DNA from 3 places in the Arthrobacter sp. Soil_C_60 genome. Region 3 is predicted to be linked to each of the others. Evidence: riboswitches for the same ligand, from Rfam matches in the RefSeq annotation. Region 3 holds a riboswitch; each other region holds the start of a gene.
The links. Region 3 has a riboswitch for S-adenosylmethionine ahead of AC3A4M_RS07825 (MFS transporter). Riboswitches for the same ligand answer to the same signal wherever they lie in the genome.

Region 1 (4,665 bases), on a different contig from region 3:
CTGGCCCGCCGTGCCCGCGGAGTCGGCGCCGAGAACAAACCGCTGGCCAAATTCGCGGCGTTCCTCGGCCAGGCCTTCGGTCTCATTGTCCAGGCGATCCGGCGCGCCACCCGCCTGGCGGTGGCGATGGAGGCCCGCGGTTTCGGCGGGGCACAGCGCACCTGGGCGCGGGAATCGACGTTCAGCAGGGTGGATATTTGGGTCTTCCTGGGCGGTGCCCTGGTCTCGGCGGCGGCTGTTACCGCCGCCGTCTCCGCCGGGACCTGGAACTTCATCTTCGGCTAACCCGGGCTCCTCCGCGATCCACTGGTCAGCTGCGGCCCTTTTCAGCTCTGGGAAGGGCCGCAGCTGTCTCCTCGATTGCGGCTGGGCGCAACAAGGTGCGGGCCTTCGTCGACTCCCTGGATCTACGGGCCAGCCAGTGCCCGGTCCAGGTCCTTGAGCAGGTCCTCGGTGGCTTCCAGCCCCACGGACAGCCGGACAAAACCGTCGCCGAGCCCGATCGCGGCCCGTCCGTCCGGTCCCATCGCGCGGTGCGTGGTGGTGGCCGGATGGGTGATCAGGGACTTGGCGTCACCGAGGTTGTTCGAGATATCCACGGTGGTCAGCGAGTTCAGCAGCCGGAACGCGGCTGCCTTGGCATCCGAACCGTTCGCAGCACCCGGCTCAAGTTCAAACGTGACCACGGTTCCGCCGCCGCTCATCTGGCGGCGCGCCAGTTCGTACTGCGGATGCGATTCGAGGAACGGGTAGACCACGCGCCGCACCGCCGGCTGTGTCTGCAGCCAGCGGGCGATCTCCAGGGCGGATGCGGTGGAATAGTTTACGCGCAGGGACATCGTCTCCAGCCCCTTGAGCAGCGTCCAGGCGTTGAACGGGCTCAGCGCGGGACCGGTGTGGCGCATCAGCTGCTTGACCGGGCCGTTAATGAAATCCGCGCGGCCCAGCACGGCGCCGCCAAGAACGCGGCCCTGCCCGTCCATGTGTTTGGTACCCGAATAAACAACGACGTCGGCACCGAGTTCCGTTGCCTGCTGCAGCAGCGGGGTGGCGAATACATTGTCCACCACCACCTGCGCCCCGGCGGCGTGCGCCAGGTCCACCACCGCACGGATGTCCACCAGCTCCTGCAGCGGGTTGGACGGCGACTCGAAGAAGACCGCAGCGGCAGGGGTGGCGAGGGCCTGCTCCCACTGGGCGAGGTCATGCCCGTCCACGAAGACCGTCTCCACGCCCCAGCGCGGCAGGATCTCGTTGAGAATGACGAAGCAGGAACCGAACAGGCTCCGCGCGGCCACCACCCGGTCGCCGGCGGCGAGCAGGGCGCCCAGGGCGGTGAAGACGGCGCTCATGCCGCTGGCCGTGGCGAAGCAGGCCTCGGCTCCCTCGAGCAGCCGGAGCCGTTCCTGGAAGGCGGCGACCGTGGGGTTGCCGTAGCGGGAATAGACGAAGCGATCCACCTCGCCGTTGAAAGAGGCTTCGGCTGCCTCGGCGGAATCGAAAACGTAGCCGGACGTCAGGAACAAGGCCTCTGAGGTTTCCTGGAAGCCCGTGCGGTCAAGACCGCCGCGGACTGCCCGCGTCTGCGGGTCCCAGCCGGCGAGCAGTTCCGCCAGGTCCGGCCCCGGGCCGGCAGACTGCGGGGGCGCCACCGGCTAGCCCCGCTTCCAAGGCAGATCGCTCTGCTGCCAGCCGCCGGCGGCCTCGAAGCCGCCCAGCACGTTGTACGCGGTATGCCCGGCGGCGGTGGCGCTGATAGCGGCATCGATGGAGCGCCGCCCCGAACGGCAGATCAGGAGCAGCTCCTTGCCGCGCAGCGATTGCAGTTCGTTGAGGAACCCGGCATTGCGGCTGCCGTCAATCCGGTTCCACTCGATGAAGCGCGCGGGAGCGCCGTCGTCGTTCGTCACGGGCACGCCCACCTGCTGCCATTCGGTCTCGGTGCGGACGTCCACGAGGACGGCACCGCCGCGCAGCTTCTCCACGGCTTCTTCCACGGTGAGGTCTCCGGCGTAGCTCATGCGCTCTGTCCCTTCAGCACCACGGCCTGGGCGGCGATGACGCGTTCGCCGTCGAAGGCAATCGAGGGGTTGCCGTAGAGTTCGTAGCCCTCCGCCAACGCCGCGCTGACCCGGGCGCAGAAGGACCTGTCGTCCGGCCCGGTCAGCAACCGGTAGGGCAGGGGGCTGCCCGCCGCATTGTCAACGGGGGACTGGACGGGTTGTTCCAACGGGGGCATGGGGTACTCCTGATCACGCTTGCAAATGAACCAAATGAACACTGCCGAGTAGTCACCTGAGGCACCCCGCCGTGAAGAGGGTTGCCGGCCAGCACAGTCAGGGCTTGACGCTGGACCTCGTTACTCTGCTCAAGAAAGTAGCACGGCGCCGTCCCCGGCACCCAAGCCGGGGCGCCGCCGTCGTCATCATTGGTAACCGTTACGTAGGTTTACGACGACGGAAGGCCGCAGCCCTCGCCGCCGCGGAAACGTTTGGCCTAGTCCCGGCTGCCCTTGGCCAGCAGCGCCGTCAGTTCCTCCGTCATCTCGTGCGACACCGGGATGGCCTGGCCGTCGATGGACTTGACCGGTGCCAGCAGCCGGATGCTGGAGACCAGCCACACCGCGTCGGCCGCCAGCAGATGGTGCGGTTCCAGCGGCCCATAGCCCAACTGCCAGCCGGCATCCGCGGCCGCGTTGAACAGGGCGCCCTGGGAGGTGCCGGGCAGGATGCCGTTTTCGAGCAGCGGCGTGGTGAGCTTCCGGACGCCGTCGCGCACGGTCGCCATCAGCACGGTAGAGGTGGGGCCCTCCAGCACCAGGCCGTCGGTGGAGGTGAAGATGACATCGTCCGCGCCGTTGGCCTTGGCGTAGCGCAGGGCGGCCATGTTCACGGCGTAGGAGAGGGTCTTGGCGCCCAGCAGCAGCCACGGTGCGCGCTCGGCGATGTTGCTGTCGTAGCCGCGGTCCAGCAGCAGCACGTCGAGGCCCTCCTGCCGCTGGTCCCTGCCGGTGGAGCCGGGAAGTGAGGCCTGCACCCACGCGGTGGGGCGGCCCGCGCCCTCCTCGCCGCGCGTGACCAGCAGTTTGAGCACCAGTTCTTCGACGGGAGCATGTTCGGCGACGGCGGTGGCGATGGCCCGCTCCCAGGCATCGGCCGGCGGGATGTCCAGGTCCATGATGCGGGCCGAGGACGCGAGCCGGTCCAGGTGCGCCTGCACCTTGCGGGGAATACCGTCCACCGCCAGGAGGGATTCGAAAATGCCGTCGCCGCGGGTGGCGCCCAGATCGGTCGCCATCAGCTGCGGCTTTGTGGCGTCGGCGATGCGCCCGTTCTCCAGGGCAGGGTCGAGAAACACCAAAACTGTCATGGGATCAGCATAGATTGCCGCGCGGGCACATTAGGCTGTACAAGGACAGCGCCGTGGACCGGCGGGAAAGGGAGGAGTTCGCTGCCGTGTTGTGGTCGCTTGCGGGTCTGGGCACGTTCCCGGACTGGGTTGTCGTGGTGGCTTCGATACTGGACATGGGAATCCGGATCGCTGCGCTGGGCATTGTGCCGGGCAACCGCCGCCCCACCACCGCCATGGCTTGGCTGCTGGCCATCTTCTTCATTCCGCTGGTCGGCCTGGCCCTGTTCTTCATGTTCGGCAGTTTCCGGCTTTCGGACCGCAGGATCGCCAAACAGACCGAGATCAACCGGAAAGTCTGGGCTGCTACGCAGGACATGGAAGAACCGCGCAGCGAACGCGAAGCACCCGCCTGGGTCCATTCGGCCGCCGAACTGAACCGCTCGCTCGGCTCTTTCCCGATGGTGGACAGCAACCACGTGGAGCTCTATCCGGACTACGAGGGGTCCATCGCCGCGATGTCCGCCGCCGTCCGCAAGGCGGAGGAATTCGTCAACATCCAGTTCTACATCATGGCCAAGGACGAGGTCACCGACGAGCTCTTCGTGGCCCTGCAGGAGGCCGCGGCCCGCGGTGTCCGGGTCCGACTGCTCTTCGACCATCTCGGCACCATGCGGATCAAGGGCTACCGGAAGTTCCGACGCTGGCTGCAGGGCAGCGGGATCGAGTGGCAACGCATGCTCCCGCTGCTGCCCGTGCGGGGCCAATGGCGCCGTATCGATCTGCGCAACCACCGCAAAATCCTCGTAGTGGACGGACGGGTGGCCTTCACCGGGTCGCAGAACCTGATCGAGCCTGGCTACCACCGCGCCTCCAGCGAGCGCACCGGCCGGCAGTGGGTGGAGCTGATGGCCCGCTATGAAGGTCCCATCGTCACCGCGCTCAACGTGGTGTTCGCTACCGACTGGTCCAGCGAAACGGACGACACCCTCGGCAGCGAGCTGTTCACGCCGGCACCGGTCCGCGAGCCGGGCCCCACGACGTGCCAGGTGGTTCCCAGCGGCCCGGGCTTCGCCACGGAGAACAACCTGCGCTTGTTCAACACCTTGATCTACGCGGCAGTGGAGCGGCTGTCCATCTGCAGCCCGTACTTCGTGCCGGATGATTCGCTGCTCTATGCGATTACGACGGCGGCGCAGCGCGGTGTCGACGTCGAACTTTTCGTCTCGGAACAGGGGGATCAGTTCCTGGTCCACCATGCCCAGCGTTCCTATTACCAGGCTCTGCTGGAAGCCGGTGTGCGCATCTACCTGTATC
Region 2 (4,665 bases), on a different contig from region 3:
ACCAGCCAGACCAGCATCTCCACGCCGAAGAACGGCGCCAGGACGCTCAGCCCGCCGACGAACAGCAGGGCGTTGTGCGGGGTGCCGTACTTGGGGTGCAGCTTCCCGAACCAGGCCGGCAGCATCCCGGAGCGCGCCAGCGAGAACATCAGCCGGGATGCGCCGAGCAGCAGCGAGTTCCACGAGGTGAGGATGCCCGCGATACCGCCGGCGATCAGCACCTTGGCCATGATGTCCGAACCGAACATCGCACCCACGGCGTCCGCCGTCGCAATGTCCGTCCCGGCCAGCTCACTGGCCGGCATGGCCGAAGACGTGGTCAGCACCACCATCACGTACCAAATGGTGGCCAGGATGACCGAGACCACCACGAGCCGGCCAATCTGGCGGGCCGGGATGTTCACTTCCTCCGCGGACTGCGGAATGACGTCGAACCCGATGAAGAGGAACGGCACGACCACCAGCACCGCGAAGAAGCCCGTCATGCCGCCGTTGAAGAACGGCTCCATGTTGGAGACCTCGCCGCCGGTGAAGGCGCCGGCGATCATGACCAGGCCGATGGCCAGCAGGAACAGCACCACGAAGGTCTGCACAATGCCGGCTTCCTTCACACCACGGATGTTGATCCAGGTAATAACGACGGCGGCAACGGCACCAACCAGCGCCCACGTCAGGTGGACGTCGAAACCGGCGACGTTCCAGAGCTTGATCTGGCTGAGGTTGGGAAAGATATATTGGACGGTCCGCGGGAGCGCCACCGCTTCGAAGGCCACGATGGTCACGTAGCCGCCGATGATGGCCCAGGAACCGATGAAGGACGGGCGCGGACCCATCGCCCGCATGATGTAGTTATGCTCGCCGCCGGCCTTGGGCATCGCCGCACACAGCTCGGCATAAGTTAGTCCGACCACCCCCATGATGATGCCGCCCGCAAGCATGGCCGTCACCGAGCCCATGGTTCCGGCGGACTCCAGCCAGCCGCCGGTCAGGACCACCCAGCCGAAGCCGATCATGGCCCCGAAGCCCAGGGCGAGGACGTCGAAACGTCCCAGTACTTTCTTCAATGAGGGTTCGGATTCGTGTTGTGATACTGCCACGCCGATGCCCCTTTCTCGTTCAGATGCCGTTCGGGCATGGGAGATTGCCGGCGGCACGAGGGTGGCGCCAATCGCGGCAAGAGTAACTGCACGACATTACTACGATGTTTCGGCCTGAACGCCATGTTGCGGCGGCATGTGCGTGGCTGGCGCTGGACAGCGCTGAGGGCGGCAGCATGAGCATGCTGCCGCCCTCAGTCAACTATCGGCTGGTGTGCGGGCTGTGCCGCCCGCGGCTAGGGGTTGTGCTGGACTACGAAATCCCCACCGGGGAAGACCACCGACTCGTGGCCGTCGTCGAACCGCACGAAGTACGGAGGAGCGCCGTCGTCTCCCCTGACTTCGACGATTTCCCCGTGCCGGTCGGACGATTCAACGGTCCTGCCGCGGACAATGATCCTGTTGCCTGGCGATGCCTTCATCGTGAATTACCTCCTGGCCCTAGAGTACGAGGGACCGCGCCGAAGGGGAATAGCACCCTTGGCTACTTCTTGAAGACCTCGGCGCTGACCGGGGTGGGATTGGCGAAGAGGTCCAGCACCGGGCAGTGCGCGTCCACTGTCCGGCGCAGCTCCTCGTAGCGTTCCTGCGATTCGGGGCCGCTGATATTCACGGTCAACCGCACGGCGCTGAACCCGGGGCGCACGCTCTCATCGGCGCCGAACAGGCCCTGCACATCCAGATCGCCCTCGGCGTCGATGCTGATCTCGTCGAACCGGATACCCAACTGGTGTGCGTACAGCCGGTAGACCACCACCTGGCAGGAAGCCAGCGCGCCCAAGGCATACTCCACCGGGCTCGCGGCCGTATCTTCGCCTGCAAGGCCCGCCGGTTCGTCAACGGAGAACTCGTGTTTGCCGGCGGTGACACGTGTGGCCACCGGGCCGGTTCCCTCGCCTGCCACCTTGAACGTTAGCTTGGCGTTGGCGGTGTCTTCGGCGATCTTGCCGGCCCAGAAAGCGCCTGCCTCATCCAAACGGTTGGCACGGTCTTCGGCCAGATCACGGAGAGCTGTTTCAGTCATGGTGGAATCCTTCCTGTCGGCGCACGCCGGAGCAGGGCGCCATACTTACGCCTCCCGTTTGGGCCGGCGTCGAATCTTCACCTGGGGCACCCCGCTACAGCTACGAGGGTTGCCGTCCAACCGGCCAGGGCCGAAGGTTGGAACTCTTGATTCTGCGTCCGATTCTGCCCGGTGCAGCACGGTACATTCAACCGTTTTGTAACACGAGGACTTCTGCCATGAAGTACGACGCCGGCACCTGGGTTCCGTAAAAACGGAACCCAGGTGCCGGCGTCGTACGCGGTTTGTGCCGTTGTTTTAGCGGCTCAGCTCGCCCTCCGGCCGGCCAACCTGGCCTTCAGGCTGGTGCTTGTCACCTGGAATGCGGGCCCTGTCATACTCCGGACTGCCTGGCACGGGCTCCGCCTTGTGCTCGTCCTCGGCGGGCTTCTTGGGCGGTTCGCGGAAATAGTCCGCGTTGGCCAGATTCCAGTCTTCGCTCCAGCCTCGGGGCGGATCCTTGAGCAGTTCGCCCGGCTCCATCCAGTTGTAGATGCTCTCGTAGGAGCGCGTGGTCAGATGGTCTACGCGGCGCCGAAGCATCCGCGGCGAGACTTCGTCCGGGGATTTGCAGCCCATCGAGGCCATGATCTGCACGCTCTCGTCCACGGTGAGCTTCTGGTAGTTGAAAACGCGCTGGCCCTTGTCCTCGACGTTGAGCGCCCGCACCAGCCGCGGGTTTTGCGTGGCAACGCCAACCGGGCATTCGTTGGTGTGGCATTTCTGCGCCTGGATGCAGCCGGTGGCCATCATCATGGTCCGCGCACTCATCGTGAAGTCCGCGCCTTCGATCAGGCGTTTGACGATGTCCGAGCCGGATGCGACCTTCCCTGCGGCGGCAATGCGGACGCGGTCCCGCAGTCCCACGCCGACCAGGGCGTTATGCACCAGCATCAAGCCCTCGGTCAGCGGCGTGCCCACGTTGTCCTGGTACTCCAGCGGCGCCGCGCCGGTACCGCCTTCGGACCCATCGACCACGATGAAATCCGGAGTCACTTTCTCCTCCAGCATCGCCTTGCAAATGGCGAGCACGTCCACCCGCGAACCCACGCACAGCTTGAAGCCGATGGGCTTGCCGTCGGAGAGATCGCGCAGCTGTTTGACGAAACGGATCAGTTCCCGCGGCGTGCCGAAGGCGCTGTGGCTGGCAGGCGACACACAGTCGACGCCCATCTCCACCCCGCGTGCTTCGGCGATCTCTGGGGTGACTTTCGCGCCTGGCAGTACCCCGCCCAGACCGGGCTTGGCGCCCTGCGAGAGCTTGATGCTGATGCCCTTGACCTCGGGGCGCGCCGCCTTCGGAATGAAGGCCTCGGGGCTGAAATGGCCGTCCTTGTCGCGCGCGCCGAAGTAGCCGGAGCCTATTTCCCAGATCAGGTCGGCCCCATATTCGAGGTGGTACTTAGTCAGGCCGCCTTCACCGGTTTCCTGCACGAAGCCGCCCAGCGCCGCACCCTTGTTCATGGCGAGCACGGCATTCTTCGACAGCGAGCCGAAGCTCATGGACGAGACGTTGAACAGCGAAATGTCGTAGGGCTGCCTGCAATCAGGCCCGCCCAGCGGTATCCGGGGATGCTGCTTGGGCGGCGCGACCGGAGCGGTGGAATGGATCAGGTATTCGTAGCCGATCTGGTTCACTTCGCGTTCCGTACCGAAGGCCTTGTGGCTGTTCTCGCCCTTGGCCCGCGCATACACCAGCGACCGCACATCCCGGTTGAACGGCTTCCCGTCCACGTTCCGCTCGACAAAGTACTGCTGGATTTCCGGCCGGATGGATTCCAGTACGTAGCGCATATGTCCCAAGATTGGATAGTTCCGCAGGATCGAGTGCCTGGTCTGGACCACATCCCAGATCCCGATCACCAAGAGCGCAACAACGACGGCGGCCAGCACCCACCAGCCAACGGAACCGAACGACGCGGCCACGATGGTAATAAAGCCCAGCACCGCAAGAACAACAAAAACCAAAAAGCGTGCCATGACCCGAGTCTACGACCGACGCCGGAGGAACCGGACGGGTCCGGCGGATTCGTCCGGTTCCCGAGCACACCCGGGGCGTCTGGAGTCAGGCGCAGCAGTCGGCTGGCTGCCGCCCAGCCGGTGCCGGCGCCGGAGCCGCTAGTCCTCCGCGCCTCAGCCGGGGCATTAAGCCGTGGAACCATGCCAGCGCCCGATTGTCATGCGGCTTGGCCGGATCTGACTGCCGGGTGGGCACCAGCGCCTTGGCCCGGTTCCTCGGCGACCGCAAGGCAGTCCCATTCCCTTGGTACCGCGAGCGCTGGCGGGTCCGCTCTGCCTGCGCCATCAGCTGCTGCAGTTCGACGTTGTGGATCTTCAGCCAGTATTCCGGAGGTTGGAGGCTCATGGCTGGTCCTGCTTTCTTCACGGATTGCGATTGGTCTTAGCATCAACGCCGTGAATACCGGATTCCATGGCCGGGAAAACTGCCAGTTTCCGTCGATTTCCTGCCATCGCTCCCCTACCGCCGCTAAATAACGACGTCGA
Region 3 (4,665 bases):
CCGCGACAAGCTGGTGCTGAACGGGCGCAAGTTCTACACCACCGGCACCATCTTCGCCGACTGGATTGATGTGACGGCCAAACGCCCGGACGGATCGGACGTCTCCGTCATCATTTCCACCAAGACCGCCGGCGTGGAGACCTTCGACGACTGGGACGGCTTCGGCCAGCGGCTCACAGGCAGCGGGACCACGGTATTCACCGACGCCGAAGTGGACCCGGCCAACGTCTCGGCCTTCGCCGACCGCTTCCCCTACCAGACGGCCCTGTACCAGCACATCCTGCTGGTCAGCCTGGCCGGCATCGCCAAGGCCGTGGTCACCGACGTTGCCGCGAACGTCCGCGAGCGGAAGCGCGTCTTCGGCCACGGCAACGCCCCGCTGGTGCGTAACGACGCCCAGATCCTGCAGGTTGTCGGCGAAATCAGCGCCAAGGCCTACGCCGCGGAAGCCACCACCCTGCGCGTGGCCCAGAGCCTCGACCGGGTCTTCGCTTCAAGATTGCAAAACGACGACGCCGAAAAGGCGGCCAACATCGCCGTCGAACTTGAATCCGGCCAGGCGCAGATTGTGCTGAGCGCTCTGGTGCCCGACGCGGCGGGAGCCCTGTTCAATGTGCTGGGTGCATCCTCGACCAGCACGGGCAAGGCGCTGGACCGGCACTGGCGCAATGCCCGCACCGTGGCCACGCACAACCCGTTCATTTACAAGTCGCGGATCGTCGGCGACTGGGAGGTCAACGCTACGGAACCGCCCTACGTCTGGACCATTGGTGTCGCCGGCGCCGATGCTGGCCGGGAAGCTGCCGGCTCGAATGCAGAAGCGAATTACGCTAAGGCCTCGAAGTGAGCATTGCCAGCCCTGCGAAAGCTGCTTCGCAAACAGAAACCGGCGCTCCTCGCCTGTCCGGCCGCCTCGGCGTCGCAAGCATCGTCTTGATCGTGGTGGCCGCCGCATCGCCGCTCGGGGTCATTGGCGGCACTGTGCCGTTGGCCATTGCCAGCGGCAACGGGGCCGGACTGCCCTTCATTTACCTGCTTGCGACGGGCATCCTCCTGCTGTTCTCCGTCGGCTTCACCACGATGACGCCGCATGTTCCCACCGCCGGTGCCTTCTACAGTTACATCGAGAAGGGGCTGGGCCGACGCGCGGGTTTGGGCGGCGCGTTCGTGGCGCTGCTGTCCTACCTGGCCTTGGAAGCCGGGGTCTATGGCCTGTTCGCACCAGCCGTGGACGAAGTGGTCCGTGCCTACGGCGGACCGGAACTGCCCTGGTGGCTCTGGGCTGCGGCGGCGTTGGTGGCCGTGGCCTGGCTGGGACACAGGAACATCGAGGTCTCCGGCAAGGTGCTGGCCGTCCTGCTGGTGGCCGAAGTGGTTATCGTCCTGGTACTTGACGCCTTCATCGTCTTCGGCGGGGGCGGCCCCGAGGGCCTGTCAACAGGATTCGTCACGCCGTCCACAGTCCTGTCCGGCGCCCCGGGCATCGCGTTGCTGTTCGCCATCCTCAGCTTCATCGGCTTCGAGGCCACCGCGATCTTCCGCGACGAAGCCCGCGATCCGGACAAGACAATTCCCCGGGCCACCTACCTGGCCTTGATCATAGTGGGCGGCTTCTACGCACTCTCCACCTGGCTGCTGATCAGTGCCTGGGGAGATGGGCCGATCGTACAAAAAGCCACGGATGCCCCCGGCACCCTCCTGTCCGAAACTACTGCACTCTATCTGGGCACGGCGGGCAGCCACATCGTCCAGGTGCTGCTGGCCACCAGCCTCTTCGCCTGCATCCTGTCCTTCCACAACATTGGTTCGCGCTATTTCTTCCAACTGGCGGGACGGGACGTCTTTTCGCGGAAGCTCGCACGGACGCATGCCCGGCACAACTCGCCGCATCTCGCTTCCATCGTGGACAACGCGGTAGTAGCCCTGTTCCTGCTGACGGCTGTTGTCGCCGGCTGGGACCCGATCGTCCAGTTCTACACCTGGTTCGCCGGCTTCGCCTCCCTCGGGATAGTGGTGCTGATGACATTGACCAGCGTGGCGGTGCTCGTGTTCTTCCGGCGCCAGCAAACAGCAGTGATCGATTGGAGGCGGTCCGTCGCGCCGGCACTCGGATTCGTAGGCCTGCTGGGAATTCTGGTGCTGATCCTGCAGAACCTGCCCTCGCTGGTCGGCAACAGCACTGCGTTGGCGGTCGCCGTCGTCGTACTTATCCTGCTGGGTTTTGCAGCGGGCGCCGCCATCGCTTCCCGGCAGCAACGGTTGCGGGCGCGCGAAAAGCAGCCGGGTGATTACCCGGTGTGACGTACGAATTTCACGCCGCCGTTGGACTGCGGTGGAATGAACTTGTAACCATCCCGAGCGGCTGAGAGACCTGGCTCTATGACGCCGCAGCAACCCTGGTCACGACGAATCTCCCTGGATTCGCGTTGATAACAAGGAACTTGTCGAGGGCTGCGCCGAACTAGCGCAGTAAGACCTGTTCCGTAGGGTGCTACTGCCAGGACCGATGGAGTAAGCGCCTCAACCGGTCCCTCCCACTGCCTTCTGCCGTGGTCCGATCGGATGTGCGCTGCATCTTCTCGGCTGACGCCAAAGGAGAGACAGTAATGAGCACCACCGCAAACCCTTCCCCGCCTAAGAAAATGACTACGAAGGTCGCCGTCGCCAGCTTCATCGGCACGACGATCGAAGGCTATGACTTTGTCCTGTACGGGCTCGCAGCGGCCACCGTTTTCGGGCCATTGTTCTTCGCCCCGGCCGAACCGCTGGTCGGCACCATCGCCGCCTTTGCCACTTACGCTGTCGGCTTCGTCGCCCGTCCGGTCGGCGGGATTCTCGGCGGCCACTTCGGCGACCGGATCGGTCGCAAGACCGTGCTGGTTGCCTCGCTGCTGCTGACCGGTCTGGCCACCACCGCCATCGGTCTGCTGCCGATCTACGCACAGATCGGCTGGGTCGCCCCCGTACTGTTGCTGCTGCTGCGTGTTCTCCAGGGCATCGGCTACGGGGCCGAATGGGCCGGTGCGGCACTGATGACGGTGGAGCACGCCAAACCGAAGCGCCGCGGGCTGACCAGCAGTGCCACACAGCTGGGGCCGACCTCCGGCATGCTGCTGGCCACGGGCGTGCTGCTGGTGCTGGAGAACTCCATGACCAACGAACAGTTCCTGGCCTGGGGCTGGCGGATCCCCTTCGTGGCCAGCCTGCTGCTGGTCGCCGTCGGACTGGTGATCCGGTTGTCCGTTGAAGACAGCGCAGAGTTCAAGCGTGTACAGCAGGTGGAAAAGGTTGCTGACCGCCCGGTGCTGGAGAGCATCAAGACCCACCCGCGGCAGGTTGTGCTCACTACCGGCCTCCGAATTGCGCAAAACGCCTTCTACTACGTTTACACCGTCTTCATCCTGACGTACCTGACGCAGGTCTCCGGTACGGACCGCAATACCGGCCTGGCCGCCGTGCTGATCGCGTCCGCGCTGGGCCTGGTCACCGTCCCGCTGTGGGGCTGGCTGTCGGATGTCATCGGCCGGCGCAGGGTTTACCTCTTCGGGGCAGTCAGCAGCGCCGTGGCCGTCATCCCGTTCTTCTGGCTGCTCGACAGCGGGGTGTTCTTCCTGATCGTCCTCGGCGTGGTGTTCGGCCTGAACGTCGGACATGACGCCATGTACGGTCCGCAGGCGGCGTTCTTCTCCGAGCTGTTCAGCACACGCGTCCGGTTCAGCGGGGTCTCCCTCGGCTACCAACTCGGCTCGGTACTCGGCGGCGGCCTGGCACCCCTGGTGGCGACGGCTTTGCTGGCAGCCGGCGGCGGGAATCCGGTCTGGGTCATCGTGTACTTCCTCGGCGTCTCAGCCATCACCATCATCGCCACGCTCAAGGCTCCCGAGACGAAGGACCGCCCGTTGTCCGGGAACGAGCAGGCCGATACGAAGCCGGAGCTCGTCTCCGCTTCCTGACCCGAGCCGGGACCCGGCAACCGCAGCTTCATAGAAAGGGGCCTGTTTTGGCCACCGAGAGTACGCGCTACCCGCAGGGGCGACCCCGCCTGCTGCTGAGCGCCTTCGTCATGAACACCAACAGCCACATCATGGGCGGACAATGGCGCCACCCGCAGGCGCAGCAGCACCGCTTCAATGACCTGCAGCTCTGGACGGACCTGGCCCGGCAGTTGGAAGAAGCGAAGTTCGACGCCCTGTTCTTCGCCGACGTCGTGGGCCTTTACGGCGACGACGACGGCGGCTGGGCCTCGCACATCCGGCGTGGCCTGCAGGTGCCGGCCAATGATCCTCTCATCCTGCTGGGTGCCCTGGCCGGGGCAACCCGGGAGATCGGGCTGGCTGCGACCTCGTCGGTGATCCAGAGCCATCCGTTCCAGTTCGCCCGGCAGATGTCCACCCTTGACCACATCTCCAATGGTCGCGCAGCCTGGAACATCGTGACCAGCGCCTTGGAGAATGCACACCGGAACTTTGGCGGCAGCGGTCTGGCCGCGCACGAAGACCGGTACGCCTGGGCCGAAGAGTACGTCTCCGCGGTCTACAAACTGTGGGAAGGCTCCTGGGACGACGGCGCGCTGGTCCAGGACAAGGCGGCCGGAGTTCACGCGGATCCGGAGAAGGTCCATAAGATCTACCACCGCGGCGAACGGTACTCGATCGACGGACCGCA

Region 1: linked by a shared signal. The riboswitch ahead of AC3A4M_RS16940 (DUF1737 domain-containing protein) and the one ahead of AC3A4M_RS07825 (MFS transporter) in region 3 are both predicted to bind S-adenosylmethionine.
Region 2: linked by a shared signal. The riboswitch ahead of AC3A4M_RS20115 (OsmC family protein) and the one ahead of AC3A4M_RS07825 (MFS transporter) in region 3 are both predicted to bind S-adenosylmethionine.

What each region holds. Positions count from the first base shown of each region.
Region 1 is NZ_JBDGKM010000009.1:37,875-42,539, reverse strand. Features, by position in the region: gene AC3A4M_RS16955 (energy-coupling factor transporter transmembrane component T family protein) at 1-285, shown strand, start outside; gene AC3A4M_RS16950 (O-succinylhomoserine sulfhydrylase) at 408-1,652, opposite strand; gene AC3A4M_RS16945 (rhodanese-like domain-containing protein) at 1,656-2,021, opposite strand; gene AC3A4M_RS16940 (DUF1737 domain-containing protein) at 2,018-2,239, opposite strand; SAM riboswitch class IV at 2,250-2,364, opposite strand; gene AC3A4M_RS16935 (aminodeoxychorismate lyase) at 2,497-3,369, opposite strand; gene cls (cardiolipin synthase) at 3,525-4,665, shown strand, end outside.
Region 2 is NZ_JBDGKM010000013.1:15,011-19,675, forward strand. Features, by position in the region: gene AC3A4M_RS20105 (APC family permease) at 1-1,097, opposite strand, end outside; gene AC3A4M_RS20110 (DUF1918 domain-containing protein) at 1,334-1,519, opposite strand; gene AC3A4M_RS20115 (OsmC family protein) at 1,582-2,121, opposite strand; SAM riboswitch class IV at 2,158-2,273, opposite strand; gene AC3A4M_RS20120 (FMN-binding glutamate synthase family protein) at 2,419-4,140, opposite strand; gene AC3A4M_RS20125 (hypothetical protein) at 4,226-4,525, opposite strand; gene AC3A4M_RS20130 (DNA alkylation repair protein) at 4,649-4,665, opposite strand, start outside.
Region 3 is NZ_JBDGKM010000003.1:215,525-220,189, forward strand. Features, by position in the region: gene AC3A4M_RS07815 (acyl-CoA dehydrogenase family protein) at 1-847, shown strand, start outside; gene AC3A4M_RS07820 (APC family permease) at 844-2,301, shown strand; SAM riboswitch class I at 2,347-2,513, shown strand; gene AC3A4M_RS07825 (MFS transporter) at 2,607-3,953, shown strand; gene AC3A4M_RS07830 (LLM class flavin-dependent oxidoreductase) at 4,001-4,665, shown strand, end outside.